Regions from separate parts of the Thioalkalivibrio sp. ALE19 genome, predicted to be linked through region 3. Evidence: predicted binding sites of a transcription regulator. Region 3 holds the regulator's gene; each other region holds the start of a gene.

Region 1 (9,595 bases), on a different contig from region 3:
CGCAACCTGCCGGACCTGTCGGAAGACCTGTACGAGGAATCCAGCGAGTGGCGTCAGATCAAGGGCGACCCGTCGATCCGCGGCACGCTGTTCCAGCAGAGCCGCACCGAAAGCCTGATGGACCGCAACATGGACACCGCGCTGGCCATCCTGGAGGAGCTGTTCACCGAGCGGGGCGTGTTCCAGGGCGTGTTCCACTTCTCCAGCTCGCGCGCGACCCTGTGGACCACCGAGGATCCGTACCGCTACCGCATCCTGACCCACGAGTCGCTGGCCGACCCGGATGTCTGTCTGGCCTTCCCCCACGAGCCCTACCCGGAGGAGGCACTGATCCCGCAACGGGACATCGGCCGGGTGCTGGACGGCCTGCGGACCCTGCGTTTCGCCGACGACACCGTGTATCTGCGTTCCGCGTCGCTCAACCTGTTCAACGGCATGGTCAGCCTGACCTTCTCCTGCGACGGCTCACACTACATGACCTCCGAGGAATTCCTCGGGCGTTCCATCGAATTCTGGCTGGGGGCGACCGGCTGATCCGCCCCGGCCTCATACCCCCTCGGGGGCCGGGTCATTTTCCCGGGGTCACGGCGCTGCATTTATATTAGGATTCCCTAATAAATACTGGAGAGAAGCATGCAGCGTACCCTCGCCGCCCTGACTCTGGGCCTGGCCCTCGCCCTGCCCGCCACCGCCGTGGCCGACGACGTCCACGAATTCGGGATCTCGCCGCAGGCGACCTACAACCTGGTGCAGGAAGACGGCGATGACATCCTGTTCATCGATGTCCGCGACCCGGTCGAGATCATGTTCGTGGGCTTCACCGACAAGGTCGATCTCAACATCCCCTTCCTGCTGGTGGACCGCCACGACTGGGATGACGAGAAGAACCGCTTCAACCCCTCGCGTAACCCCGACTTCGTCGACCAGATCGACGCGGCGCTGGAAGAGCGCGGCCTGGACCGCGACGCCACGATCATCACCATGTGCCGCTCCGGCAGCGAACGCGGGGAGCCCAGCGCAGCATTCCTGCGCGAGAACGGCTTTCCCAACGCCCGTTACGTGGTCAACGGCTTCCAGGGCGACGCCATCAGCGAAGGCGAACGCGCCGGCTTCCGCCTGAAGAACGGCTGGCAGAACTCCGGCCTGCCGTGGAGCCGCGAGATGAACGCCGACAAGATCCACCGCAGCGACTGACCCCCACCCGGATCTGTCCGGATCCTCCGCGGCCCCGGATGCCACCGGGGCCGTGTCACCCGTTCCGTACTCTCCCGCCCGGGGGTGTCCCGCAATCCCCGAAACCGGCATCATGGCAGGGTCTTCATCCCTCCCGCCGGACTCGACATGGAAACCGCCTCCGCCAGCGACATCGGGGCGCGCCCCGAACAGCAGGATGCCGTCACCGTCCGGGTCTCCGACGACGGTCGCCGCGCACTGCTGGCCGTCGCCGACGGCATGGGCGGCCACGCGGCCGGGGCCTGGGCCTCGCATACCGCCATCGCCACCATCGAGGCGCACTGGGAGCAGTGCAACGGCATGCCCACGCGTCCGGCCCGCTGGCTGGAAACCGTTGCCCGCGCGGCCCACGACGCCCTGCGCGCGGAAATCACCGACGACACCGCCCCGCCCGGGAGTACCCTGGTGGTGCTGTTCGTCGATGAGGCCGGTGCGTGGTGGGTGCACTGCGGGGACAGCCGCCTGCTGCATTTCCGTGGCACGCGCCTGATCGAACGCACCCGCGACCACTCGCGGGTGCAGGAGCTGTTCGAGGCCGGAATGATCCGCGAGCAGGAGATGGCCACCCACCCGGATCAGAACCACCTGCTCGCGGCGCTGGGCATGCCCGGAGGCCTGCGCCTGGACCACGGACACGCGAAACGCCATCCGGACTCCGCGTTCCTGCTGTGCACCGACGGTTTCTGGGAACAGATCGAGCCGGCGGAGATGGCGGGCCTGCTGGTGTCCGATGACCTGTCCCGCGGGCTCGACGAGGCGGTGCGGGTAGCCGCCAGGCGCGGGGGCCCGCGCGGCGACAACATCGCCGTGGCCGCCTGGCGCAGTGGCGCCCCCCGGGGCTTCGACCGCCTGCGCCATCGGGGCGGGTCGCTGGTGCCGTCGACGCTGCTGGGCGGGATCATCCTGCTGGCGGTGCTGGCGATCCTGTTCTGGCCGGTCGGCGGCGGATGAGCGGAAATCACCGAACCCGTATACTGCAGAAAAAGTGAAGCCGTTCACATAATGGATCGCCCGATGCCCCCCTCCCGTTTCGTCCGCGCGCTGTTGCTGCTGTCCCTGCTGTCCCTGACGGGCGGCTGTGCACTGCTGGAACAGGAACCGGACGCAGACCCGGAACCGACCCGGGACCCGCAAGCGACGGATGAACCGCCGGAAGCAGCCCGGTCGGACGAAGAACGCGCCTCGCCGCCGACCCTTGCGGGCATCCTGAACCGGCTGCAGGCAGGCGAATGGGACCGGGCGGAGGCCATGCTGGAGCAGTTCCGGGAATCCCGCCCCGAGGACCCCACCGCGCGCTCGCTGCAACGTCAGCTCAAGGAGGACCCGGAAACGCTGCTCGCCGACGGCGAGACCCGGCATACCGTGGAGGCGGGGGACACCCTGGGTCTGATCGCCAGGCGCTACACCGGCGACGCCACGCAGTTCGTGATCCTGGCTCGGCTCAACGACATCCGGCGGCCGAAGCACCTGACCGTCGGTCAGCAGCTGCGCGTTCCCCCGCCCGCCGACCCGCAGGACGGCGGCGAGCCCGGTGTCACCCCCGATCTCGACGAGCAGCTGCAGGCCCTGGACGCAGGCGCGGAAGACGGCTCGGGCGAACGCGGGGAGTCCTACCGCATGACCATCCGCGCCGACCTCGACGCCGGGCGTCACGAAGCGGCCTACGAGACCGCACGGGCCGCCCGGGAGGCCGCCCCCGGGGAGGCCTGGGACGACTGGCTCGACCCGCTGGAACGGGAGGCCGCGGCGGCCCATTACGAACGGCGCGGCCTGGATGCGCGAGACCGGGGCGACGCGGACGCGGCCAGGGACTGGCTGGAACGCGCACTCGAGGCGGAACCCGGGCGCGAACCGGCACGAACCGAACTGGCGCGTCTGCGGCGCGCGGAAGCGGAGACCCTGCACTCCGCCGCGATCGTCCACTACCGCAACCAGGAACTCGAGCGGGCCATTGAGCTGTGGGATGCCGCGCTCGAGCTCGATCCCGACTTCGACGCGGCGGAAGGCTATCGCCTGCGCGCCCGCGAGCTGCAGCGGCGCCTGGAGAACATGGAGTAACCGGCCGGACCGCGGCGGACTATCCGCTGCGTTCGTCGCCGCCCGGGTCCGCGCCGGGCGGCCGTTCCGGTGGAGCCACCGGCATGGTCCGCGTGGCGGAGGCATCGTCCTTGTGCCCCGACGGCGCCGGGTCCGCAGCCGCCCGCTTGACCCGCGCTTCCAGCGAATCCGCCATGGCGTTGTAGGCGGAGAATACGCGTTCGAAGTCGTCCCGCCGCCGCACCCGGATACGGGTATCCAGCCGCCCCTGAGCGATCTGGTCCAGCGCGCCGCGCAGGGTTTCCATCGGCACCTGCAGGCGCCGGGCAAAGACATAGACGCCCAGCAGCACCGCCAGCACGGTCACCACCGTCAGCATGAGCAGCGCCATCATGGTGGTGCGCCCCGCTTCCTGCAGCGAAGAGGTACTGAGCGCCACCTGCAGATGTCCCAGTTCGAAATCCTGGAACCGCACCGGCGCCTCGAACAGGAACACGTCGTTGCCGTCCGGACCGGCGGTGGACCATACCGTGCGCCCGTCGCGCGAGAGCAGAAGATCCTCGGCCGGCGGTTCGTTGCGCGGCTCGCCCAGCGCGTCCGGGTCGGAGCTGGCGACGATACGTCCGTGCCGGTCGCTAACGGACAGCAGTTCGATCTCGCGATTGGCCTGCATGTCGCGCAGGCGCGCCTGCATCGCGATGGAATCCTCCAGCAGCAGATCCTCGGCGCTCTCCACCGCGATGGTGCCCGCGAGCGTGGAGCCGTAATCGAAAGCGAGGTCGGTCATCACCTCGTTCTGTTTCTGCTGCACCAGGAAGGCACCCACCGCCAGGGTGACCGCGACCAGAGCCCCCATCACCGCGGTCCAGCGCAGGCGCAGGGGCACGATGCGGCGCCCCGCACCGGCGCGTTCGCGTTCGGCGCGCTCGTCCTCGATGCGCTGCAGATCCACCAGCAGCTCGGCGGCCGACTGATACCGCCGGGACGGGTCGCGTTCCAGCAGCCGGCGCACCACCGCGACCAGGTCTTCCGGGCAGTCGCGGATGATCGGCCGTGGTTCCGGCACCGGCTCTTCCAGGACCCGCTGCAGGACCCGACCGGCCTCGCCATCGAGAAACGGCCGATGCCCGGTGAGCAGTTCGTACAGCACCACGCCCATCGACCACAGATCGCTGCGACCATCGGCATCACCGCCGCGGATCAGCTCGGGGGCCATGTAATGGGGGGTCCCGGCCGACGCGGTGTGGTCCTCGGCGCGCCATTCGGGGTCGAACAAAGTCTCGGCAATGCCGAAATCCATCACCTTGATGTTGACCGTGGCACTGGTGACGAGGATGTTTTCCGGCTTGATGTCCCGGTGGATCACGCCATGGCGGTGAGCATAGTCCAGCGCCTCGGCCAGCTGCTGCGCCACCTTGAGAAAATTGCGCAGCAGCAGCGGACGGAACTGTTCGGCGTAGGCATCCAGCGTCTGCCCCTCCACCAGCTCCATGGCGATGAACGGCCGGCCCTCGGCTTCGCCCACGTCGAAGACCGTGACAATACCCGGGTGGGTCAGCGTACCCGCGGCACGGGCCTCGGTCAGGAAGCGCTGGCGGTATTCCGGATCGCAGGCGTAGTCGTCATGCAGGATCTTGATGGCCAGGGTCCGCCGGATCTGCGGGTCATACCCCTGATGGACCGTCGCCATCGCGCCGCGGCCCAGCTCCTCCCCTACTTCGTACCGGCCGAAGCGCCGCATGAATCAGGCCAGGACCTCCAGCCCGATCCGTACCAGCACCGCCACCACCAGCACCGCGGCACCGCCCGCCAGCCAGGCCCGCCAGCGCGGACGGCGGCCGGCCAGGGGCAGACCGGCCCCGGCATGATCCCGGTGATGAAACACGAATTCGGCCCCGCCGAAGCGCACGCGGTCGCCCTCCCTGAGCGTGGCCTCGTGCACCCGCTCGCCGTTGACCCAGGTGCCATTGGTGGAGAGCAGGTTCATCACCCGGCATTCGCCGTCCTCGTTGATGACCCAGGCGTGCTGGGAGGACACGCTCGGCTCCTGCAGGACGATGTCGTTGTCGGACTGACGCCCCAGCGAATGGCGGCCGGGGCGCATGAGCAGGCGTTGCTGCTTGAACGGCTCGGCGACCCCCACCAGCACCGGCAGGTCACTCTCCTCGACCTCGGTGCCGGCGGGCTCCGGCGGGGCCTCGGGCAGTTCGCCGCGCTGAAACAGCATGGTGCCCTGCGGGCCGTTACGGTCGCGGCCCTCGCCCCGTCCCTCGGAATGCTCGTTCATGCTCCCCCCGTGAATGGACATACGGGATGGAGTATGCCCGCACCCCCCGGAGGGTCACAACGATCTGGATCAATCCTCAGTGCCCGTGGTGGCCGGATCCGTGGCCATGGCGCGACCCGCCACCATCGCGCACCGTGGCCTCGAAGCGCGCGGTTTCGCCCGCGGCCGTCTCCAGGGTGACCGACACACGCTGATCCCGCTCCAGCGGTTCATGCAGATCGATCAGCATCACGTGCAGGCCACCCGGCTCCAGCGCGGTCTTCCCGCCGGCCGGGATGGTGATGGCCTCGACCTCGCGCATGCGCATCACGCCCGCGTCATCCTGCACGTGGTCGTGCAGCTCGGTGACCCCGGCGACCGGCGATTCGCCCCGGACCAGCTCGATGTCCTCGTCGGTATGGTTGGCAAGGGTCAGATACGCCGCGGTCGAGCCCATGCCCGGCGGCATCATGCGCACCCAGGGCTCGGACACGATTTCCAGGCCCTCCGGACAGTCGCAGGCGAAGGTCTCGTCCGCGCCATGCGCATGTTCTCCGGCCGTCACGCCGGTGGCAGCCAGTGCCAGGAATACGGCACCGGCCAGGGCCAGCCGCCCGGGGCGTTGATATTGCGAGATGTTGGTCATTGCTTATGTCTCCCTCTCTCAGAATTCCACGTTCCACTGGGCCCAGACGGTACGCCCGGGTTCGTTGACCGGCCGGGTGGCCGCTCCCAGTTCGGCACTGCCGCGCTGGATATGCTCGCTGTAGGTGCGATCGAACAGGTTGTCCACGCCCACGGTCAGCTGCGAGTTCCCGAACAGCTCCACCCCGCCGTACAGCGCGACGGTGGCAAAGCCCGAGGTCTCTCCGGTGTCCAGGCTGTAGATCGTACCGTGATCCTCGTGGATGCGGTCCTGACGCATCACGCCGCGGACCTGAAGCCCGCCGAAATACGTCCCCGACGCATACTCCGCGCCCAGCGTTGCCTCCGCCGGCGGGGTCTGCGCCAGGGGCACGTCGTCCGTGGTGTTCTCCGAGCGCACCCAGGCGGCACTCGCGTTCACGGTCCACGCCGACGTCAGTTCCCAAGCGGCGTCCGCTTCAAAGCCCCAGGTCCGCGCATCCACGTTGCGCGTGCGATCCCCGGGCTGCGCCACCAGGATGTAGTCGTCGAACTCGCCGTAGAAACCGGACAGCGAGGCTCGGAGGCGCGGCCCGCTCCAGGCAATGCCCGCATCCAGCTGGGTCAGGACCTCGGTATCCAGATCGAACACCCGCCGGCGCTCCCAGAAATCCGCCGCACGCTCCGAACGCCCGACACCGACGTGCCAGGCCAGCGGCCGCTGCGCCTGCTCCTGTTCATAGCGCAGGAAACCGCTGGTGGCGGTCGCGCGCTCGCGGTCGCCGTCGCTGGCGCCACCAAAGCCGTCGCGCTGCGCCTCGGCCCGGGTCCGGTCAACCCGCAGGCCGCTCACCACGCGGCGCCGCGCATCCAGCGGGATCTCGAGTTCGCCGAACACCCCTGCGTCGCGGAATCGCGCGGTATCCTCGCGGGCGACATCGCGCCACCCGAAGGCGTCCGGCCCCATCAGGCGGTTCCCGCTGTGGCGGTTGCGGCTGTAATCGAACCCGGCGTGCAGGGCCATGTCCCGCGGCAGCCGGAAATCCCCGGCCACCCGCGCCCCTTCGGTGATGCGTTCGGGGTAGCTGACCATGGGCATGCCCGGAGGCTCCCGCAGGGTGTAGTTGTCCATCACATGGTCGATCTCGTTGCGGAAGACCCGCGCCTCCAGGGTCTCGAACCAGGGCGCGAGATCATCGCGGGTAAGCGCAAGGCTGTAGCCGGTGCGGTCGAAGCGCACGCCGTCCATGCCACGGTCGTCGTAAGCGGCCTCGGCGTCGGAACGGTCATACGTGAACTCAATGAGGGTCTGCTCGTCAGGGCGCCAGCCGGCGATCCCGGTGCCACTCCAGCGGGAATACCGAGAGTGGACCTCGTTGCCATCGCCGTCGCGGTAGTCGTCCTGATCCGAGAAGGTGCCGATGGCACGCAAATAGCCCGCGGAGGACCCGGTCGCCACGTCCGCCACCAGGTCGGTGCGATCGAAACGCCCGACGGTCAGGCCCGCGAATCCGGTGACCTCCCCGGCCTCCGTGAACACCGGCGCGTCCCGCTCGAAACGCACCGTACCGCCCGACACGGCACCATGCCGCACGCTCTGCGGACCCTTGCTCACCTCGATGCGGTCAAAGGCCTGCGGATAGGCATACGCGGTGGGCGGGTCCATGCGCCCGCCACAGCCGCCCAGCACCGGATCGTCGTCCAGCAGCAGCGACAGTCGCGAGCCTCCCAGGCCTCGCAGGGCCGGATCGCCACTGGTACCGCCCTTGCGACTGGTCACGAATCCGGGGATGGAGGCCAGATACGCCCCGCCATCATGCGCCGGCAACGGAAGTCGGGGCTGGCGCGGATCGGTACTGATCCGCCCGGGCCCCTCCATGGCGGGAACCGTTACCACCACCGGGGCCAGCCGCGCCGGGTCCCCGGCCTGCGGCGCAGAAGGCCCTTCGGCCGCCACGGGCGCGGCCGCGGCACCGGCGATCGCCAGGGGGATCCAGCGGCACCGGAATCCATGCGAATGCTTCATGATTTCTCTCCGTCCTTGTTCTTGTCATTGGCGTCGTGCGACCGACTCGCGAGCAAGCGCCGGGCCAGATACGGGCACGAACGGAGAACGGGAAACCGGAATGGCGGACTGCGGCGCCCGAAGCACCATTGGGAGCACCACCGGAGGTGGCCGGAACCGCCACGCATACACGGCAGCCCCCGGGGCCGGTGCGGGATTTGCCACAGCGGAGGGGTGAAACGCCGCAGTTGCGAACCGGACGCGGACGGATTCCCTTGCCCGGGCACGGACTCTGGGGCAGGCTATGCAGTCATGCGGCAAGCGCCTGGCGGCCGGGAGGAGATGTTGGTCGAATCAGAAAATACCGCCGAACATTTCGTTGGGAGCTCGCCCGAGCTGCAGGCCGTGCTGCGTCAGGCCAGCATGGTGGCGGCCACCGATGCCACGGTGCTGGTGCTGGGCGAGAGTGGGACCGGCAAGGAACATCTGGCGCGCCACATCCATGCCCGCAGCCGGCGCCCGGACGGACCGCTGATCACGGTGAACTGCGCGGCCCTGCCCGAAGAGCTGGTCGAGTCCGAGCTGTTCGGCCACCGCCGCGGGGCCTTCACCGGCGCGAACGACCATCAACCGGGGCTGGTGCGCCAGGCACATGGCGGCACGCTGCTGCTCGACGAGATCGCCGAACTCCCGGCCGGGGCCCAGGCCAAGCTGCTGCGCTTTCTGGAAAACGGGGAATGCCAGCCGCTGGGCGCGGCCGAGGCGGAACAGATCGACGTTCGCGTGATCGCCGCGACCCACCAGGATCTGCAGCAGCGCGTGGCCGACGGGCGTTTCCGCGCCGACCTGTACTATCGCCTGCAGGTGGTGCCGCTGGAGATGCCGCCGCTGCGCAGCCGCCAGGGAGACGTGCGCCGTCTGGCCGAACACTTTCGCGTCACACTGGCGGAACACCACGGCGTGGAACCGCCGCGGTTCACGCCCGCACTGCTGCGCTGGCTCGGCCAGTGGCCCTGGCCCGGCAACGTGCGCGAGCTGAAGAACCTGGTCGAGCGCTGCGTAATCTTCATGAGCGGTGCCGAGGTCAACCCGGGCGATCTGCCCGATGCCTGGCTGCAGACCCCGCAGGACCAGGCCGGCGGGCCGTTCGTGATCCCGCCGGGAGGGCTCAGCCTGGAGCGCCTGGAGATGGACCTGATCCGCCAGGCCCTGGAACAGACCGCCGGCAACCGGTCGCGGGCCGCCCGCCTGCTGGGGCTGACCCGCGACACCCTGCTCTACCGCATGAAGAAATACCAGATCGCCTGACCGCTATCCCTGCAGCAGCATCATCAGGTCGGTGACCGCCATCATCGGCTCGCCATCGACCACGATCATGCCCTCGGCGACCTCGACGTCCAGCCGGACCCGGTCATCCTCCACCGTGAACA
Region 2 (9,595 bases), on a different contig from region 3:
CAGTCGTGGCGGGCCTCGCCCGGGGGCGCCCGGAACGGGCGCTGGCGCGAGATGCGGCGCTCGGAGTTGGTTACCGTGCCGTCCTTCTCGCCCCAGGTGGTCGCCGGCAGCAGGACGTCGGCTACCCGCGTGGTCTCGGTCTCGCGCACGCAGTCGGAGACCACGACCAGCGGGCATGCGGCCAGGGCCTGCTCGAAGCGCGCGGCCTCGGGCAGGCTGAACAGCGGATTGGTGCCGATGATCCAGACCGCCTTCACCTGCCCCGACTCGACCGCGCGGAACAGGTCCAGCGCCTTCAGCCCCGGCTGGCGCGCGAGGTTCGGTGCGCCCCAGAAACGTCCGACCCGGTCCAGGGCCGCGTCGTCGAAGCCCATGTGGGCTGCCAGCTGGCTGGCCAGTCCGCCGACCTCGCGCCCGCCCATCGCGTTCGGCTGGCCCGTCAGCGAGAACGGGCCCATGCCCGCGCGCCCGATACGGCCGGTGGCCAGGTGCACATTGAGGATCGTCCCGGCCTTGTCCACGCCGCTGTCGGACTGGTTGATGCCCTGGCAGAAGGCGGTCACGGTGCGTTCGGTACGGGCAAACCACTGGAAGAACGTTGCCACCGCCTCCGGCTCCAGTTCGCAGGCCTCGGCGGTCGCGGCGATCGACGGGCTGGAGGCCCGCGCGGCCGCCAGGGCGTCGGCGAAGCCGTCGACATGCCGCTCCAGGAAGCCAGGGTCCAGCGCATCCTCCCGGCGCAGATGGTCCAGCAGGCCGTTGAACAGCCAGGCATCCGTACCCGGCGCCAGCGGCAGGTGCAGGTCGGCCGCCTGGGCGGTGGCCGTACGCCGCGGGTCGATCACCACCAGCTTCATCTCCGGGCGCGCCGCGCGGGCGGCCTGCAGGCGCTGGAACAGGACCGGGTGGGCCCAGGCCATGTTGGAGCCCGTCACCACGACCAGATCGGCCTGCTCGAGGTCGGTATAGCTCCCCGGCACGCCATCCACCCCGAAGGCGCGGGTATGGGCGGCCACGGCGGTGGACATGCAGAGCCGGGAGTTGGTATCGATATTGGCCAAACCGATGAAGCCCTTCATCAGCTTGTTGGCGACGTAGTAGTCCTCGGTCAGGATCTGCCCGGAGACGTACAGGGCGACCGCATCCGGCCCGTGTGCCGCGATGGTCTCGCGAAAGCCGTTCGCCACATGATCCAGCGCGGTCTCCCAGTCGACACGCCGCCCGCCGATCTCCGGGTGCAGCAGCCGGCCCTCGTCGTCGAGGGTCTCGGCCAGTGCCGCGCCCTTGGAGCACAGGCGACCGGCATTCGCCGGATGGGCGGGGTCGCCGCGCACCGCGACCGGAAACTCGCCTTCCGGCGTCGCGGTCACCTCCACGCCGCAGCCCACCCCGCAATAGGGGCAGGTCGTACGGGTGACCGACTGTTCCGCAGCCATCTCAGCCCGCCTCGCGGCAGGCGGACGGCACCGCCGCGGAATCGTCCGCAGCGTTGGCCGTGGCGCCGGAGAGGTCCAGCCACACCTGACCGTCGGTCACCCGGATCGGGAAGGCATGGGTGCACCCACTGTCCGCCCCGGTGGCCTCGCCGGACTGCAGGTCGATCACCCAGTTGTGCAGCGGGCAGGTCACGCGCTCGCCGTGGACGATGCCCTGCGACAGTGGCCCGCCCTTGTGCGGGCACTGGTCGCGCAGGGCAAACACGCGGTCATCCGCAGTGCGGAACACGGCGATGTCGCCGTTCGGGCCCGCCACCACGCGTGCACCCAGCGGCGGGATGTCCTCGAGCGGACAGATCGCAAGCCAGCTCATGCCGACACCCCCTGGCGCGGGGCCGCGTCCACCGGCTTGATCGGGATGAACTCGTGCGCCGCATGCCCGGCGGCGCGTTCGGCCCAGGGGTCCACCTGCGCCACCTCCTGCGACTCCAGGAAGCGGGCGTACAGCGCCGCGCGGTTCTCGGCGTCGTCCACCAGGCGTTCCTTCACCCGGGTCAGGCCGACGCGCTCGATCCACGGGGCGGTGCGCTCCAGGTAGCGCGCATCTTCGCGGTAGAACTGCATGAAGGCCCCGGCGTATTCGAGCACCTCGACCTCGGTCTCCACCTTGCAGAGGAAGTCGGTGGCGCGCACCTTCACCCCGCCGTTGCCGCCCACGTGCAGCTCGTAGCCCGAGTCCACGCAGACCACGCCCAGGTCCTTGATCGTGGCCTCGGCGCAGTTACGCGGACAGCCGGAGACCGCCATCTTGAACTTGTGTGGCGTCCAGGAGCCCCAGGTCATCCGCTCCAGCTGGATGCCGAGTCCGGTCGAGTCCTGGGTGCCGAAGCGGCACCACTCGGAGCCAACACAGGTCTTCACCGTGCGCAGGGCCTTGCCGTAGGCATGGCCGGAGACAAACCCGGCGGCGCCGAGATCGCGCCACATCGCCGGCAGGTCGGCCTTCTGCACCCCCAGCAGGTCGATGCGCTGGCCGCCGGTGAACTTGACCGTGGGCACCTGGTAGCGCTCGGCCACCTCGGCAATCGCGCGCAGCTCGGCCGGCGTGGTCACTCCGCCCCAGATGCGCGGCACGACGGAATACGTTCCGTCCTTCTGGATGTTGCCGTGCGCGCGCTCGTTGATGAAGCGCGACTGGGCGTCGTCCTGGTAGTCCTTCGGCCAGGCCGCCAGCAGGTAGTAGTTGAGCGCCGGACGGCAGACATGGCAGCCGTTCGGGGTCTTCCAGTCGAGGGCCTCGAACACCGCGTCCATGGTCTTCAGGCCGTCGCGGGCAATGGCCGCGCGCACCTCGTCGTGGCTGTGGTCGGTGCAGGCGCAGACCGGCTTTTTCGCCGGGGCGTCGGAGTAGTCTCCACCCAGCGTGGTGGCGAGCACGGACTCCACCAGCCCGGTGCAGGACCCACAGGAGTTCGACGCCTTGGTGTGGGCGCGCACGTCCTCCAGCGTGAACAGCTTGTGCTCGCTGATTGCCTGGACGATCTCGCCCTTGCACACGCCGTTGCAGCCGCAGATCTCGGCCTCGTCGGGCATGGCCGCGACCCGCGAGGCCTCGTCGCCGTGGCCGGAGTCGCCGATATGCGCCTGGCCGAACAGCAGGTTCTCGCGGATGTCGGCCACTGGCGTGGCGTCGCGCATCAGCTGGAAGTACCAGGAGCCGTCCAGGGTATCGCCGTACAGCACGACCCCCTGGATGCGGTTGTCCTTCAGCACCAGGCGCTTGTAGACGCCGCGCGCGGCATCCTTGAACACCAGGTCCTCGGTGGTCTCGTCACCGGTGAAGTCGCCGGCGGAGAACAGGTCGATCCCGGTCACCTTCAGCTTGGTGGAGGTCATCGAGCCCTCGTAGCGCCCGATACCGTACTCGGCCAGGTGGTTGGCGCAGACCTTTGCCTGTTCCCACAAGGGCGCGACCAGGCCATAGGTGGCGCCGCGGTGCTGCACGCACTCGCCGACCGCGTAGATCGACGGGTCATAGGTCTGCATGGTGTCGTTCACCACCACGCCGCGCTCGCAGTGCAGCCCGGCGGACGCGGCCAGCGCCGTGTTCGGGCGGATGCCGACCGCCATCACCACCAGATCCGCCTCGACCTCGCTGCCGTCGGTGAAGCGCACACCGGTGACGCGGCCCTCGCCCAGGATCGTCTCGGTCTGATGCGCCATGCGAAAACGCATGCCGCGCTCCTCCAGCGAGCCGCGCAGCATCCCGGCGGCCTCGGCATCCAGCTGGCGCTCCATCAGGTGCTCCATCAGGTGCACCACGGTGACCTCCATGCCCTGGCGCATCAGGCCGTTGGCGGCCTCCAGGCCCAGCAGGCCGCCGCCGATCACCACCGCATGCTTGTGTGCGCGGCTGGCCGCGAGCATCGCGTCCACGTCGTGGATGTCGCGGAAAGCGACCACGCCCTCCAGTTCATGCCCCGGCACCGGGATCATCACCGGGTCGGAGCCGGTCGCCAGCAGCAGGCGGTCATAGGGCGCCTCGGTGCCGTCCTCGGCGATCACCCGCCGGTTCACGCGGTCGATCCGTTCGATGCGTCGGCCCTTGTGCAGGGTGATGCCGCGCTCGGCATACCAGGCATCGTCGTTCAGCATGATCTCGTCGACGGTCTTCTCCGAGGCCAGCACCGGCGAGAGCATGATGCGGTTGTAGTTGCCCCAGGGCTCGGCACCGAACACGGTGATGTCGTACATGTCCGGCTTGAGCTTCAGCAGCTCCTCGACCGTGCGCATCCCGGCCATGCCGTTGCCGATCAGGACCAGCCGCGGCTTGTCGTTCGCGGTATCCATCACGCGGCCTCCGACTCGGGATTCTTGTGACGCTCGTGGAGGAAGCGCAGCACCTCGGCCCGGTAGTGGTTGTACTGCGCGTTGTCGGCCATCACCAGGCGCTCGCGCGGCTTTGGCAGGTCGATCTCCAGGATCTCGCCGATGGTCGCGGCCGGGCCGTTGGTCATCATCACGATGCGGTCGGACAGCAGCACCGCCTCGTCCACGTCGTGGGTGACCATCAGCACGGTGTTGCCCAGATCCGACCGCAGCTTCATGACCTCGTCCTGCAGATGTGCCCGGGTCAGCGCATCCAGCGCGCCGAACGGTTCATCCATCAGCAGGACCTTGGGCTCCATCGCCAGCGCCCGGGCGATCCCGACGCGCTGCTTCATACCCCCGGAGATCTCACCGGGGTACTGATCCTTCGCGTGGGTCATGTGGACACGTTCGAGATTCTCCAGCGTCCAGGCGTCGCGCTCGGCCTGGGGAGCTCCGCGGCGCACTTTGTCAACGGCCAGACGGACATTCTCGTACACCGTCATCCAGGGCAGCAGGGAGTGGTTCTGGAACACCACGGCACGCTCTGGCCCGGGTTCCACTACCTCGCGCTCTTCCAGAAGAACGCCCCCAGTGGTTGCGCGCAGCAGCCCAGCCACGATGTTCAGAACGGTGGACTTGCCACAGCCGGAATGCCCGATGATGGATACGAATTCGCCTTTCTGGACCTTCAGATTCACGTTGTTCAGCACGTTGAGCGGCCCGCGTGGAGTCGCAAACGTCATGTCCAGATAATCGAGATTGAGATAGTGACTCATGTGTTTCTCCTTACGCGGGCGCGTAGTCGAAGCGTTTCTTGATCAGGCCCACCCCAGCGTCCAGGGCGATGCCCACAAGACCGATCACGAAGATCGACACGATGATCGAAGCGACATTGAGGTTGTTCCATTCGTCCCAGATAAAGAATCCGATGCCGACCCCGCCGGTGAGCATCTCGGCCGCCACGATCACCATCCAGGCAATCCCCAGCGCCAACCGCATGCCGGTGAGGATGTAGGGCATGGTTGCGGGGATCAGGATCTTGCGCGCCGCCTCCAGGCGCCCGAGACGGAGCACCTGGGATACGTTGGTGTAGTCACGCGGGATGGCCTGGACCCCGGCCGCGGTATTGATGAGGATCGGCCAGATGCTGGTGATGAAGATCACGAAGATCGCGGAGGGATTGACCGCCTGGAACACCAGCAGACCGAGCGGCAGCCAGGCCAGCGGGGACACGGGACGCAACAGCTGCACGACCGGGCTAATGGCGCGGCGCATCGAGAGCGAAGCGCCCATCATCAAGCCCAGCGGAATGCCGACCAGTGCTGCCAGGCCGAAGCCCGCCAGGACGCGGCCAAGGGAATACATCACCTGCCAGCCGATCCCCATGTCGTTCGGACCGTAGTCGTAGAACGGATCGCTTAGCAGGTAGACGGCCTCGGCCCACACTTGCCCGGGCGTCGGGAGGTCCGGCGAGACCGTCGACTGCAGCCAGGCCCAGCCCCCCAGCAGCAATCCGAACGCAATCAGCGGGAGTGCCAGCACAGGAATCCAGCGCTGGAACATATCCGCCATCACCTCGAATCGGTCATCGTGTGCCGATTCGATCGCCCCGGCGGTGTCGTTGCGTTCCGCCGGTTTGGTTTCCCGGCCAGCGGCGGCCTCCGTTCGACCTTCGGCGTCCTTGTCGTTCTCGCGTTCAACCGCCAGTTGCATATCGGCGTAATTGGTGGACATGGTGGGCCTCCCTCAGCCGTTGACGTCGGCGAGGTCATCGAGGGCGACCTTGCGACTGTGTACATCGAAACCGTCGACATAGCCGACAAGGTCATCCGGGTCATAGGCGCGGTTATCAATGAACCGGTCAGGGCCCATCTCGATCGGCGAGGAGGCCGCCTCCAGGGTCCAGTGTTCATTGCGTGTGCCTTCCGTCTTCCAGTCGATCTCGGGATAGGCGACGCCCACTTCTGCAGCCGCTTGCCGATACAGTTCGGGGCGATAGACCTTTTCGGCCACCGCACGCATATCCACAGGCTCTTCCAGCTGCCCCCAACGAACCATCTGCGTGACAAACCAGGCCGCATGCGAGCGCCACGGAAAGCTGGCCGCGTAACGGTGGAACACATTGAAGTCCGGGAAGGGTTCGGGGTCTCCGTCCGGATTGAACTGGAGCGTCCCCGTCATCGACATGGCCACTACGTGTTCAGGGGCGTTGACAAAACGGCGGCCCGAAATGATGCGCACCACTTCTTCGCGATTCTCGGGCTTGTCCATCCACTCGTTGGCCTCGATCAAGGCCCGCAACGCTGCCTGGTGCGTATTCGGGTGTTCTTCCGCCCAGCTCTCCAGTACGCCAAACACCTTCTCCGGATTGTTGTTCCATATCTCGTAGTTGGTGACCAGGGTCTTGCCGATACCCATGTCCACCGCACGCATGTTCCAGGGCTCGCCGACGCAGTAGCCATCCATGTTGCCCGCGCGCAGGTTGGCCACCATCTGGGGTGGCGGGATCACAACCAGGCGGACATCCCGATCCGGGTTGATCCCGGAAGCGGCCATCCAGTAGCGCAGTTCATAGTTATGCGTGGATACGGGGAAAACCATGGCGAAGGTCATCGGGGCACGGCCCGCTGCCTGGTCGGCATCGATGACCTTCTTCAGGGCGCGCGCGGAAATCGGCCGTTCGTTCATAGCCTCCGGATCGGCCTCGACCATCCGGTCGTAGAGCTCGTTGGAAACGGTAATCGCGTTGCCGTTGAGGTCCATGCTGAACCCCGTGATGGTGTTGCGCTGGGTAGCACCCACGCCCAGCGTCGCGGCGATCGGCATCCCCGCCAGCATGTGCCCGCCATCCAGGCTCCCAACGGAGACCTTGTCGCGAATATTGGCCCAGGAAGCCTCCTTGGCCACATGGACGTCGAGCCCGTGGCGAGCGAAATATCCCTTCTCCTGGGCGACTACGAGCGGAGCACAATCCGTCAAGGGGATAAATCCGAACTCGAGCTTGGTCTTTTCCAGCCCTTCGGATCCCCCGGCATAGGCCGCCGACCGGAAAAAATCCGGATGCATCCCCAAGGCGGCGCCCCCTGCCAGAACGCCGCCGGCCTGAAGGAAACGCCGGCGCGACAGGCCGGAGGTCTTTTTCGTGTCATTCGTGTGATCGGTCATTGCGGGTTCACTCCCCTTGTCAGCAAACACATCCCAAAAACGAAAAAAGGCGTCCTATCAGCCCGGCCGCGTTTGCAGCCGGGTGATGGACGCCTTTGTCCAGTCCCGTGGGAGGCCCGGTCGTCGGGTCTCCCTGTTGTCAGGCGACGAACCGCCGTTGGCTCGTCTTGCCGGTATTCCTGCAGGAGGTGTGCCAATTAGCCGTTGCTGATCGACCGATAGGGCGCAAAGCCTATCCTGACGCGGAAAAATCGGACGGTTCCCGGTACTCAATCGAATCTTCGCAGGGGAATATCACTCGCAAGCGGCACCACCCTGGGGCACACCGGCGGTGCAGATGAACCGCGCTGGTGCACTACCTGTAGGAGCCGCCTTGGCGGCGAAGCCCCTGCCAGTCGCGGACACTGGTAGGTGCTTCGCGGGCAAGCCCGCTCCCACAGGGCCGGCATCCGTTTCCCGGGGAGTTAGCTACAGGCCGCCCTTGCCCAGCAGGTCGGACATCGCGACGGTCGCCTCGGCGACCTCGGCCAGGCGCCGGTTCTGGTTCATCGCCGTCTGGCGCAGGAGCTTGTAGGCCTGGTCCTCGCTGAGGCCGCGGTGCTGGATCAGCAGCGCCTTGGCACGCTCGATGGTCTTGCGCTCGGCCAGGGCCTGGCGTGCCGCATGCAGTTCATCCTCCACCGACTGCAGCCGGGCCGCCTGGCGCTGCACCAAGTCCATCACCGAGTGTCCGACGATCGGTACGTTGAGTGCGGCATCGCCCTCCTCCTGCGCGGGCTCCAGGCCCTCCGGCGCGCCGAAGAACACCGCATACGGGACGCTGTCGCGCAGTTCCGACTCGGCGAGTTGCGCGACCCGGTCACGCACCGCGCCGAGGTCCGCGCGATCCGCCGTGATGCGTGCCGAGCAGCACTCGTTCAGGTGCATCTCCAGCAGATCCTCGATCTCCTTCATCGCGTCGATGCGCGCGGTGGTACAGGCAAACCATTCCTCGGCCCGGGCGGGGTCGTGGTGCCCTGAGGCCTCGGTACAGGCCCGGCGGCGCAGACGCTCGATGTCGGCGGCGAAGGCCGCCGTCTGCAGCTCGCGCCAGGCGGCACAGGCCGCCGGTGCCGCGAACTCGGAGAAGATGCGGAACGCCCGTTCCTGGGCATCGATCCGATGGACCAGCGCCTGGCGCAGTTCGGGCTCGAAGTTCGCGGCGCCAAACCCGGCGGCCCCGATCGCGCGCTCCTGCCCTGCCAGTTCCTTGCCCTGCATGAAGTTCAGCAGGGCCACCAGGGCCCGCGAGACCTCGGGATCGGTCGCCGAATCCGCAGCCTCGAACACCAGGGCCATCAGGGCGCGAATCAGCTCGCTGAAGCCGCGGGTCGAGTCCATCGGGCTCAGGGTCAGCTCCAGGACCTCCTCGCGCAGGCTGCCCAGGCCGGACAGGCCATGCAGCGCCAGCGCCATGCGCCCCAGCAGCCGACTGCGGCCATGGGCGCAGGCGTCCGGGGCCAGCCAGCCATCCAGGTGCTCGCGGAACGCGGCCGCGGCGGCGTCCGATTCGGCCCGGTACTGCTCCAGTTCGCGGGTATAGCGCTGGCCGCCGGACCCGATCCAGAGGCTGGAGGCCCCGCGCTCGCGCTGCAGGGCATGCACCAGCGCGCGGATGCGCCCGACCAGCTGCACCGCCTCCAGCAGGCGCTCCAGGCTCACCACCTCGCACTTGCGCGAGGCGACCAGGAAATCGCCAATGGACTCTTCGAGGGAAAAATTCGGGGATGTGTTCTGGGTCATGCTCGTCGTCCGTGAATCACTCCCGGAACAAACAAGCATGCGATGTGCCAGTTCGACCGACTGACAGCGGGGGTACAAACAAAAACGGGCGGGGCATCACGCCCCGCCCGCGGAACGGCACGGCCGATCAGAAGCTCATGGAGCGGTCGAACTCGGCGACGGCCTGGACGTAGTGGCCCATGCCGGCCATCTCGGCGTTCGGCAGGAAGTTGTGCTCGCCGACGTCGCGACCCTTGGCGCAGGCCTCGCAGGCCCAGAACGGAACGCCTTCACTCACCAGCGAATCCACGATGTCCTTCATTGCCGGCATGTTATGGCCGACGATCTTGTCGTACACGTTG
Region 3 (9,595 bases):
GTTTCACGATGGTGCGCACATCGTCGAGCACGCCCGGCGAGGCCTCGAGGAACACCGGCACCGCCCCTGCGGGGCTGCATCCGGCCACGGCCTCCACCAGCACGCGCCAGTCGGCGGGATCCGGATCGCCCGCAGGACGCAGACGCCAGAACCCCGGCCCCTCTCCGGCATGGAGCTGCGGGTACCAGATCGCCTCGTCCACCCCGGGCAACCCCACGGATTCGCCCGGACCTGTCGCCTGCAGGCGTTCCAGGCCCGCGCCCCGCAGCCCGGCAACCGCCGCCTCGACGGCCGCCCCCGGCTCGAACGCCACCCCCTCGAGACGCTCGCCGAGGGTCGCGGCGAGGCGGGCCAGAGCGGCGGCCCCCGCCTCCGCGGGCATGTCCGCGGGCCAGCTGACGGTCACGCGCAGGTTGGGCGGCACCGCGTCGTCCCAGTCCCCGAACGGGGCGGAGAGCGCCCCGTCGGCCCCCAGCACCCCGGGCACGAACACCCGCGAACGAAAATGGCCGAGATAAGCCAGCTGCCAGTCCAGCGGCAGACTGGCCGGGAAATACCCGTCCCAGGCCGGCGTACCCGGCCGGGCGACCGCGGCCGGCTGAAGCCGCACGCGCCTCCCTTCGGTTGCCGCGTCCGATGGATCTCCTGCCGTCATGTGTCTCCCCCGTTGCGACTTGCCAGCACCCCGGTGGCGCGGCACAGTTTCCCGATGCACTTCGACCTCTTCCACGAGATCTCGGTCCCCGAATTCCTCGGTATCGACGAACACCGCGCGATCGAGGACACCCTGGCACTGTGGGATCTCGCCGACACCCTCGGATTCAACACCGCGTGGCTGGTGGAACACCACCTGATGCCGGAATTCTCGCATTCCACCGCGCCGGATCTGGTGCTCGCCGCGGCCAGCCAGCGCACCCGGAACCTGCGCCTGGGCCTGGGGGTCGTGCCCCTGCCCTATCACCACCCGCTGCGGGTCGCGCAGCGCGTCGGCATGCTCGACCAGCTCTCCGGGGGACGCCTGGAGCTGGGCATCGGCCGCGGCTTCTCGCCGCCGGAATATGCCACATTCGGCGCCGAGATGAGCGAGGGCCGCGCCCGGGTGGATGCCGGACTGGATGCGCTGCGCCAGGCCTTCGCCACCGGCCGCATCACCCAGCACGGGCCCTTCCACCACCTCGACGACGTCCCGGTGATGCCGGCACCGCTGCAGGACCCGCACCCGCCGCTGTGGACCGCCGCGGTCAGTCCCGAGTCATTCACCTGGGCGGCGGAACAGGGCATCGGTGCGCTGGCCGGCCCGTTCAAGCCGTGGCAGATGATCCGCGAGGACATCCGCCTGTACCGCGAGGGCTGGACCCATGCCGCCGGCGACACCCCGCATCCGCCGCGCGTGGGCATGACCCTCGGCGTGCTGTGTCTGCCGGACGGCAAGCGTGCCCGACGCGAGGCCAAGCCCGCGTTCGAATGGTTCTACCACAACATGTTCCGGCAGACCCTGCCGGTGCTGGAACGCCTGATCGAGGGCTACGACTACTACCGCTCGCTGGGCCGCTTCCGCCACCTGGTCAAGGCCGGGATCAATCTGAAGATCCTCGACATGCTGGGCATGACGCTGGTCGGCACCCCCGAGGAATGCCGCGAGCGCATCGAGGCCCTGCGCGAGGCGGGCGTGGACCATCTGCTGCTGGCCTTCGGCGCCGGGGCCGTGCCGCGCGAACTGGCGGAGGAGTCCATGCGCTGCTTCGCCGCAGAGGTCATGCCGGAATGCCTCGATGGCCCCGCCCCGACCCGATAACCGCATGCGCGTTGCCGTCACCGGTGCGGCGGGTCGCATCGGCCGGGTCCTGCTGCCCGAACTGCTGCACACCCCGGAGGTCGAGCGAACCATTGCCCTGGATCGCGAACCGGCCGACTTCCCCGGTGCCGCGACCCTGCCGGCGGACCGCTACGACCTGCGCCAGAAGGATCTGGCGCAACTGACGCCCGAAGACCTCGCCGGGACCGATACCCTGGTGCACCTGGCCTTCCAGCTGATGGGCGGGCACGGCGGACGCCGGCGCCACGACCGCGACTGGGTGCGCCGGCAGAACGTGGACCTGTCGCGCTCGGTCTTCGCGGCCGCCGCGCAGGCCGGTGTGCGCCATGTGGTGTTCCTCTCCAGCGCCGCGGTCTACGGCCCGTGGCCGGACTCGCCCGTCCCCCTGAGCGAGGACCAGCCGCCCCGCCCGCGCTTCCCCTATGCCGAGGACAAGGTCGCCACCGAACAGGCCCTGGAGGCTCTGGACCGCGAGCATCCGGAGCTGGTGACCACCGTGCTGCGGCCGCCCGCGGTGGTCGGGCCACATGCCCAGCCGCTGCTGCAGCGGATCGCCCGCAGCCGCCTTCACCCCGCCGGGATCGACGCACCGGTGCAGATCCTGTGGGAGGAGGACGCCGCGCGAGCGATCGCCGCCGCAGTCACCCGCCGTGCCCCGGGCTGCTTCAACCTGGGCACCGAACCGGTGTGGTCGCTGCGCGCCATGGCCCGTCACGGTCGGCGCCTGACCCTGCCGGTGCCCGCCGGCCTCATCCGCAGACTGCACCCGCTGGCCTGGCGCCTGAGCGCGCGCGCCGGCGACCCGGGCTGGGTGCGCGGGCTCGACGGCCCGCTGGTCCTGGACTGCACCCGCGCACGCCGGGAACTCGACTGGCAACCCCGGGTCACGACCCCGGAGTGCCTCGAGCGCCTGCGGGTCGGCAATCGATAGGGGGCGACCGGACCACGCATGCTGCTGCCGCTGCTCGCCGTCGTCGGTGGTCTCGTGCTGCTCGCCGCCAGTGCCGATCGCTTCGTGTTCGGCGCCGCCGGCCTGGCGCGCGGGCTCGGGGTCTCGCCGGTGCTGATCGGCCTTACCGTAGTCGCCTTCGGCACTTCGGCCCCGGAGATCATCGTCTCGCTGCTGGCCAGCCTGCAGGGAGCGCCGGGGCTGGCGGTGGGCAACGCGATCGGCTCGAACATCGCCAACCTGGGACTGGTACTCGGGCTGGCCGCCCTGATCACCCCGATCGTCGCCGGTCACGGGCTGGTACGACGCGAACTGCCACTGTTGCTGCTGGCCACGCTCGGCGTGCTGTTGCTGCTGCTGGACGGCCGGCTGGCGCGGGCGGAAGGGGTGATCATGCTGGCCGGCCTGATCGCGGTCGTGGTCTGGATGATCCGCGCGGCCCGCCACCCCGGCACGCCCCCGGAGTCCGACCCCGGGCTGGCCCCGCCCCCGCCGGCGGCCACGCCCGGCGGTCTCCCGACCGCCCTGGGGTGGCTCGCCGGCGGTCTGGTGGTGCTGCTGGCGAGCAGCCAGGCGCTGGTCTGGGGGGCAGTCGAGATCGCCACCGCCCTGGGAGCCGGCGAACTGCTGATCGGCCTGACCCTGGTCGCGATCGGCACCAGTCTGCCGGAGCTGGCCACCACCGTGGCCAGCGCGCTGCGGCGCGAAACCGGCATGGCCCTCGGCAACGTCGTCGGCTCCAATCTGTTCAACCTGCTGGCGGTGCTGGCGGTACCCGCCCTGATCGCGCCACTGGCGGTGGAACCCGCAGTGCTGACCCGTGACTATCCGGTGATGCTGGGCCTGACGGTGGCGGTGCTGCTGGCCGCCCGCTTCGGCGCCGGCCGCATCACCCGCTGGCACGGGGCCCTTCTCCTGCTGGCCTTCAGCGGCTACCTTGTGAGTCTCGCAATCACGGCACCGGCATGGATCTGAACCCCGAAACCACCCGCAAGCTCGCCCTCGCGGTCCTCGAAAATGAGGCCGACGCGGTGCGCGGCCTCACCGCGCGCATCGACGACGCCTTCCTCGCGGCCTGCCGGCACATCCTCGCCTGTCGCGGGCGGGTGGTGGTTACCGGCATGGGCAAGTCCGGCCACATCGGCAGCAAGCTGGCGGCCACCCTCGCCTCCACCGGCACGCCGGCGTTCTTCGTGCATCCGGGCGAGGCCAGCCACGGCGATCTCGGCATGATCACCCGCGACGACGTAGTGATCGCCCTGTCGAACTCCGGCGAGACCGACGAGATCCTCACCATCCTGCCGCTGATCCGACGCCTGGACGTCCCGCTGATCGCGATGACCGGCAACCCCGGCTCGCGCCTGGGCACCGATGCCAGCGTACACCTGGATGTCAGCGTGGAACACGAGGCCTGCCCGCTGGGGCTGGCGCCGACCTCCAGCACCACCGCGGCCCTGGCGATGAGCGATGCCCTGGCGGTGGCGGTGCTGGATGCGCGCGGCTTCACCGCCGACGATTTCGCGCGTTCGCACCCCGGCGGGCGCCTCGGGCGGCGCCTGCTGATCCACGTCGGCGACATCATGCATACCGGCGAGGCGATCCCGCGCATCGCACCAGACGCGCCGCTGAAGGATGCGCTGTTCGAGATCACCCGCAAGGGACTGGGACTGGTGATCGTCAGCGACGCCGACGCGCGAATCCTGGGGGTCTTCACCGACGGCGACCTGCGCCGCACCCTGGACCGGGGCGAGAGCCTGGAGACGCTGACCATTGGCGAGGTGATGACCCGGGGCGGGCACACCGCCCGCGCCGACTGGCTGGCCGCGGAGGCCCTGGAGGTGATGGAAAGCCGCCGCATCAACGCCCTCCCGGTCGCCGATGCGGACGGCCGGCTGCAGGGGGTGATCAACATGCACGACCTGCTGCGCGCGGGGGTGGCCTGATGCATGACGACATCGATCTCGCCGGCCTGCAGCGCGGCACCCGACTGCTGATCCTGGACGTCGACGGCGTGCTGACCGACGGCGCGCTGTTTCTCGGCGACGGTGGCGAACAGTACAAGGCCTTCCACAGCCGCGACGGCCACGGCCTGCGCATGGCCATGGACGAAGGCCTGGAGGTCGCGATCCTGACCGGGCGGCAGTCGGCGGTCGTCGAACATCGCCTGCAGGATCTGGGCATCCGCCACTGCATCCAGGGCCGGCGGGACAAGGGGGAGGCACTGGCACAGCTGCTGCAGCAGACCGGGCACCGCGCCGACGAGGCCGCGTTCGTCGGCGACGACGTGGTCGATCTGCCGGCGATGCGACGGGTTGGCCTGGGCATCGCGGTCGGCGACGCCCATCCGTTCGTGCGCCAGCACGCGCAATGGGTCACCACGGCCGGTGGCGGGCGCGGCGCGGTCCGCGAAGTCTGCGAGGACCTGCTGGCCGCGCGCGGCCGCCTTGAGACCGTGCTCGAAAGCTACCTGCAAGCATGACCCCGGATCCGCGCCGCGCCCCGCTCGCCGCCCGGCTGCTGGCCGCCGGATGCCTGCTCGCCGGGCCGGCAGCGGCCGAGCCGCCCGCCGAACCCGCGGCCGACGCGGAACCCACGCTGCAGATCGAGGGGTTTACCGCGCATGTCACCGGCGAGGACGGGCGGCCCACCCACCGCCTGCAGGGGTCGCGGCTGCGCGAATACGACCGGGATGCGGTCCAGTTCATCGATGACCCGGAGCTGGATCTGCTGGACCAACGGGGCCTGAACTGGACCTGGCGCGCCCCGCGCGCGGCACATCAGCCCGATCGCGAACTGCTGCATACCTTCGGCCACACCCGCGGCGTGCGCCCCGAACGCGACGCGCGCGTACGCACGGTGATCGAGTCGCGCGACGTGCGCGTGGCGCTGGACACCCGGCTGACGACCTCGTCGGCCCCGAGCACCCTGGAACAGCCGGGACTGTTCCAGCGGGGTACCGGCCTGCGCGCCGACCCGCAAGCGGATACCATTGAGCTGCTCGCCGAGGTCTACACGCTGTACAGCGACCTGCCGCAGGAGGACCGCCCGGAATGAACCCGGCCACAACCGAACATCGCCGCGCGGGCATCCGCCGACCGGCCCCGCTGCTTGCCGTGGCGGGCATACTCGCAGTGTTCCTGGCGGCCCCGCCGGCGACCGGCCGCGAGGATGCCCTGCCGGTGGAGATCACCGCGGACCACGCCGAGATGGACGAACGCGCGGGCACAGGCACCTACACCGGCGACGTGATCGTGGTGCGCGGCGATGCCACCCTGGAGGCGGACCGCGTGATCGTGCACATGCGCGAGCGCCGCCCCTACGAGATCGAGGCCCACGGCGAGCCCGCACGCCTGGAGTCGCCCGATCCCGAGACCGGCGAGACGCGCATCGCCGAGGGGCTGCGCATCGACTATTTCCTCGACGAGGAACGCGTGATCCTGACCGAACGGGCACGCGTCATCACCGCCGCCGAGGATGCCCGCGGGCAGCGCATCACCTACGATCTCGAACGCGACGTGATCCGCGCCGAACGCGGCGACACCGATGACGAGCGCGTGCACATCCGCCTGCAGCCACGCGAGGACGATCCATGACCCCCGCGGCCGACGGCCATCTGGTCGCCCGCGAGCTGAGCAAGCGCTATGGCCAGCGTACCGTGCTGGACGCGATGGATGTGGACCTGGTGCCCGGCGAAGTGGTCGGCCTGCTGGGACCCAACGGGGCCGGCAAGACCACCTGCTTCTACAGCCTGGTCGGACTGATCCGGCCCAATACCGGGCGCATCACCCTGGGCGGGCGCGACATCACCCGGGCGCCCATCCACGAACGCGCCCGCGCCGGGCTGGGCTATCTGCCACAGGAGGCCTCGATCTTTCGCCGCCTGTCGGTCGAAGACAACCTGCAGGCGGTGCTGGAACTGCGCCCGGAACTCGACCGCCACGAGCGCCGCCGCATCGGCGACGCCCTGATCGAGGAATTCCAGCTGGAGACCGTGCGCCACAGCCCCGGGATCGCGCTGTCCGGAGGCGAGCGGCGGCGCGCCGAGATCGCCCGCGCGCTGGCCGGCGATCCGCGGTTCATCTGTCTGGACGAACCGTTTGCCGGGGTCGATCCGATCTCGGTCGGCGAGATCCAGGAAGTCATCCGCCACCTGGCCGAACGCGGCATCGGCGTACTAATCTCGGATCACAACGTACGCGAGACCCTGGGCATCTGCCATCGCGCGTACATCCTCAGCGAGGGGCGCCTGCTGAGCGCGGGCACGCCGGACGAACTGCTGGCCGACGCCCGCGTGCGCGAGGTCTACCTCGGCGAAAACTTCCGCCTGTGACACCGACCGCCGCACCGGGGCGGTGCACAAGCCCGCAGCAAGGGATTACTATTCACTTATGGTGACCAACGCCTTTCCCAACTCATGCTGAAGCCCGGGCTGAATCTGCAGCTCGGTCAGACGCTGACCATGACGCCGCAGCTGCAGCAGGCCATCCGGCTGCTGCAGCTGTCCACGCTGGAGCTCCAGGCCGAGATCCAGCAGGCGCTGGAAAGCAATCCCATGCTGGAACAGGCCGAGGATGACGAACTCGGTGCCGACGCGGGGGACACCGCGGACACCGACAGCGACGCGAACACCGACGACGGCGAGAGCGGCAGCGACGCCGCCGGCACCGGCGAAACGGTGGATGCCGGCGGCTCGGAGGACATCATCCCCGACGAGCTGGTGACCGACAGCCGCTGGGAAGACATCTACGACGCCAGCGCCAGCCCGCGCGGTCTGGACGACCGCGACCCGCTGGAGAACACCTCGGACGACGACGGCGGCGGGCTGCAGGATCACCTGCTGTGGCAGCTGCATCTGTCGCACCTGACCCCGCGCGACCAGCGCATCGGCGCCGCCCTGATCGACACCATCAACGGCGACGGCTACCTCGAGGGCGACGTCGAGACCCTGGCCGAGACCATCAGCCGGAGTGAAGACCCCCCCGTCGACACCGACGAGGTCGAGGCCGTACGCCACTGGTTGCAGCACTGCGACCCGCTGGGGGTCGGTTCGCTGGATCTGCGCGAGTGCCTGGAGGTCCAGCTGGGCGAGCTGGCGCCGGACGCGCCCTCGCGCGAGGCGGCGCGCGCGCTCCTGGAACACGGCATGGACGCCCTTGCCCGGCGTGACTACAAGGCCCTGCAGCGCCAGAGCGGCGTACGCGATGGCGACGAACTGGCCGCGGCGCTGGACCTGATCCGCACGCTCAACCCGCGCCCCGGCGCCCAGATCAGCTCGACACCGCCGGAATACGTGGTCCCGGATGTCTACGTGCGTCATACCGACCGGGGCTGGCAGGTCGACCTGAATCCCGAGATCGCCCCGCGCATTCGCATCAACGACCTCTACGCCGGCATGGTCCGCCAGGTCTCCGATGCCCGCGACAGCGCCTTCATGCGCGATCAGCTGCAGGAGGCGCGATGGTTCATCAAGAGCCTGCACAGCCGCAACGACACCCTGCTGCGCGTGGCGCGAGCGATCGTCGAACGCCAGCAGGGGTTCCTGGAACACGGCGAGGTGGCGATGCAGCCGCTGATCCTGCGCGACATCGCCGAAGCCCTGGAGATGCACGAGTCCACGATCTCGCGGGTCACCACGCAGAAATACATGCACACCCCCCGCGGGGTGTTCGAATTCAAGTATTTCTTCTCCAGTCACGTGGGCACCAGCGACGGCGGGGAATGCTCCGCGACCGCGATTCGTGCCATGATCCGCGAACTCATCGAAGAGGAAACGCCGGGCAAACCGCTCAGCGATTCCCGCCTCGCCCAGATCCTGGCGGATCGGGGCATCAACGTGGCCCGGCGTACCGTGGCCAAATACCGGGAGGGCATGAACCTGCCATCCTCCAGCGAGCGCCGCCAGATGGCCGCCATGCCGACCGGAAGCAAACCGAAAGGAGCCTGACCCATGCAGATCAATCTCACCGGACACCACGTCGACATCACCGACGCCCTGCGCGACTACGTCAACGAGAAATTCCAGAAGCTGGAACGCCACTTCGACAAGGTGATCGACGTGCACGTGGTGCTGAACCACGAGAAGACGCAGAAGCTGCACAACAAGGCGGAAGCGAATCTGCAGGTCAGCGGCAACCACATCCACGCCGAGGCCAGCCACGATGACATGTACGCCGCCATCGACGGCCTGATCGACAAGGTCGACCGCCAGCTGATCAAGCACAAGGAGAAGGTCAAGGATCATCATCGCGCCGAGGGCGCCCAGCGCAACCGCGAACAACCCGAGTAAGCCGATGAATCCGGCCGAGCTCATCACCCCGGAGCGCATCGGACTGGAAACCGACTGCTCCAGCAAGAAACGAGCGCTGGAAACCCTCGCCGATCTGCTGGTGGACGGGGCCGCGGACGGACTGGCGGCCAGTGCCGCGTTCGAAGCCATGTCGGCCCGCGAAAAACTGGGCTCCACCGGGCTCGGCCATGGCGTGGCGATCCCGCACGGCCGTCTCGCCGAGCTGGATACGCCCCGCATCGCGGTCCTGCGTCTGGATCAGGGCGTGGATTTCGAAGCCATGGACCACGAACCGGTGGACATCCTGATCGCCCTGCTGGTGCCGGAAGAGGCCACCAGCGAACACCTGGACCTGCTGGCCCAGCTCGCGCGCGGGCTGTCGCAGCCGGACACCCTCGCCGGCATCCGGCGCGCCGCGGACAGCGCGGGGGTCCAGCAGGCCCTCACCCGGGCCCTGGGAGATACCTGACCATGGCCGACCGGGCGGAAGCGGCAGCCGACGGCACCGCGAGCAACATCACCATCGCCGCGCTCACGCGGGCGA

Evidence for each region. Region 3 encodes sigma-54, which starts transcription at its own class of promoters, with help from an activator protein. Its sites were predicted from a motif close to TGGCANGNTNCNTGCTT; they were not measured.
Region 1: a site for sigma-54 is predicted at 8,237-8,253, ahead of F787_RS0102990 (TonB-dependent copper receptor). Genes of this name have one in related genera too.
Region 2: a site for sigma-54 is predicted at 7,652-7,668, ahead of F787_RS0102310 (CmpA/NrtA family ABC transporter substrate-binding protein). Genes of this name have one in related genera too.

The regions. Positions count from the first base shown of each region.
Region 1 is NZ_AUAG01000004.1:40,021-49,615, forward strand. Features, by position in the region: gene F787_RS0102955 (PDC sensor domain-containing protein) at 1-534, shown strand, start outside; gene F787_RS0102960 (rhodanese-like domain-containing protein) at 634-1,194, shown strand; gene F787_RS0102965 (PP2C family serine/threonine-protein phosphatase) at 1,342-2,184, shown strand; gene F787_RS0102970 (LysM peptidoglycan-binding domain-containing protein) at 2,248-3,291, shown strand; gene F787_RS0102975 (serine/threonine-protein kinase) at 3,311-5,011, opposite strand; gene F787_RS0102980 (FHA domain-containing protein) at 5,015-5,557, opposite strand; gene F787_RS0102985 (copper chaperone PCu(A)C) at 5,634-6,182, opposite strand; gene F787_RS0102990 (TonB-dependent copper receptor) at 6,201-8,186, opposite strand; gene F787_RS0102995 (sigma-54-dependent Fis family transcriptional regulator) at 8,508-9,473, shown strand; gene F787_RS0103000 (DUF945 family protein) at 9,477-9,595, opposite strand, start outside.
Region 2 is NZ_AUAG01000003.1:62,368-71,962, forward strand. Features, by position in the region: gene F787_RS0102285 (nitrate reductase) at 1-1,436, opposite strand, end outside; gene nirD (nitrite reductase small subunit NirD) at 1,438-1,809, opposite strand; gene nirB (nitrite reductase large subunit NirB) at 1,806-4,286, opposite strand; gene F787_RS0102300 (ABC transporter ATP-binding protein) at 4,286-5,083, opposite strand; gene ntrB (nitrate ABC transporter permease) at 5,094-6,041, opposite strand; gene F787_RS0102310 (CmpA/NrtA family ABC transporter substrate-binding protein) at 6,054-7,472, opposite strand; gene F787_RS0102315 (nitrate regulatory protein) at 7,941-9,254, opposite strand; gene F787_RS0102320 (DsrE family protein) at 9,382-9,595, opposite strand, start outside.
Region 3 is NZ_AUAG01000001.1:51,784-61,378, forward strand. Features, by position in the region: gene F787_RS0100265 (hypothetical protein) at 1-610, opposite strand, end outside; gene F787_RS0100270 (LLM class flavin-dependent oxidoreductase) at 710-1,795, shown strand; gene F787_RS0100275 (NAD-dependent epimerase/dehydratase family protein) at 1,800-2,747, shown strand; gene F787_RS0100280 (calcium/sodium antiporter) at 2,766-3,740, shown strand; gene F787_RS0100285 (KpsF/GutQ family sugar-phosphate isomerase) at 3,731-4,708, shown strand; gene F787_RS0100290 (HAD family hydrolase) at 4,708-5,244, shown strand; gene lptC (LPS export ABC transporter periplasmic protein LptC) at 5,241-5,819, shown strand; gene lptA (lipopolysaccharide transport periplasmic protein LptA) at 5,816-6,358, shown strand; gene lptB (LPS export ABC transporter ATP-binding protein) at 6,355-7,095, shown strand; gene F787_RS0100310 (RNA polymerase factor sigma-54) at 7,180-8,709, shown strand; gene hpf (ribosome hibernation-promoting factor, HPF/YfiA family) at 8,713-9,051, shown strand; gene F787_RS0100320 (PTS sugar transporter subunit IIA) at 9,056-9,520, shown strand; gene hprK (HPr(Ser) kinase/phosphatase) at 9,523-9,595, shown strand, end outside.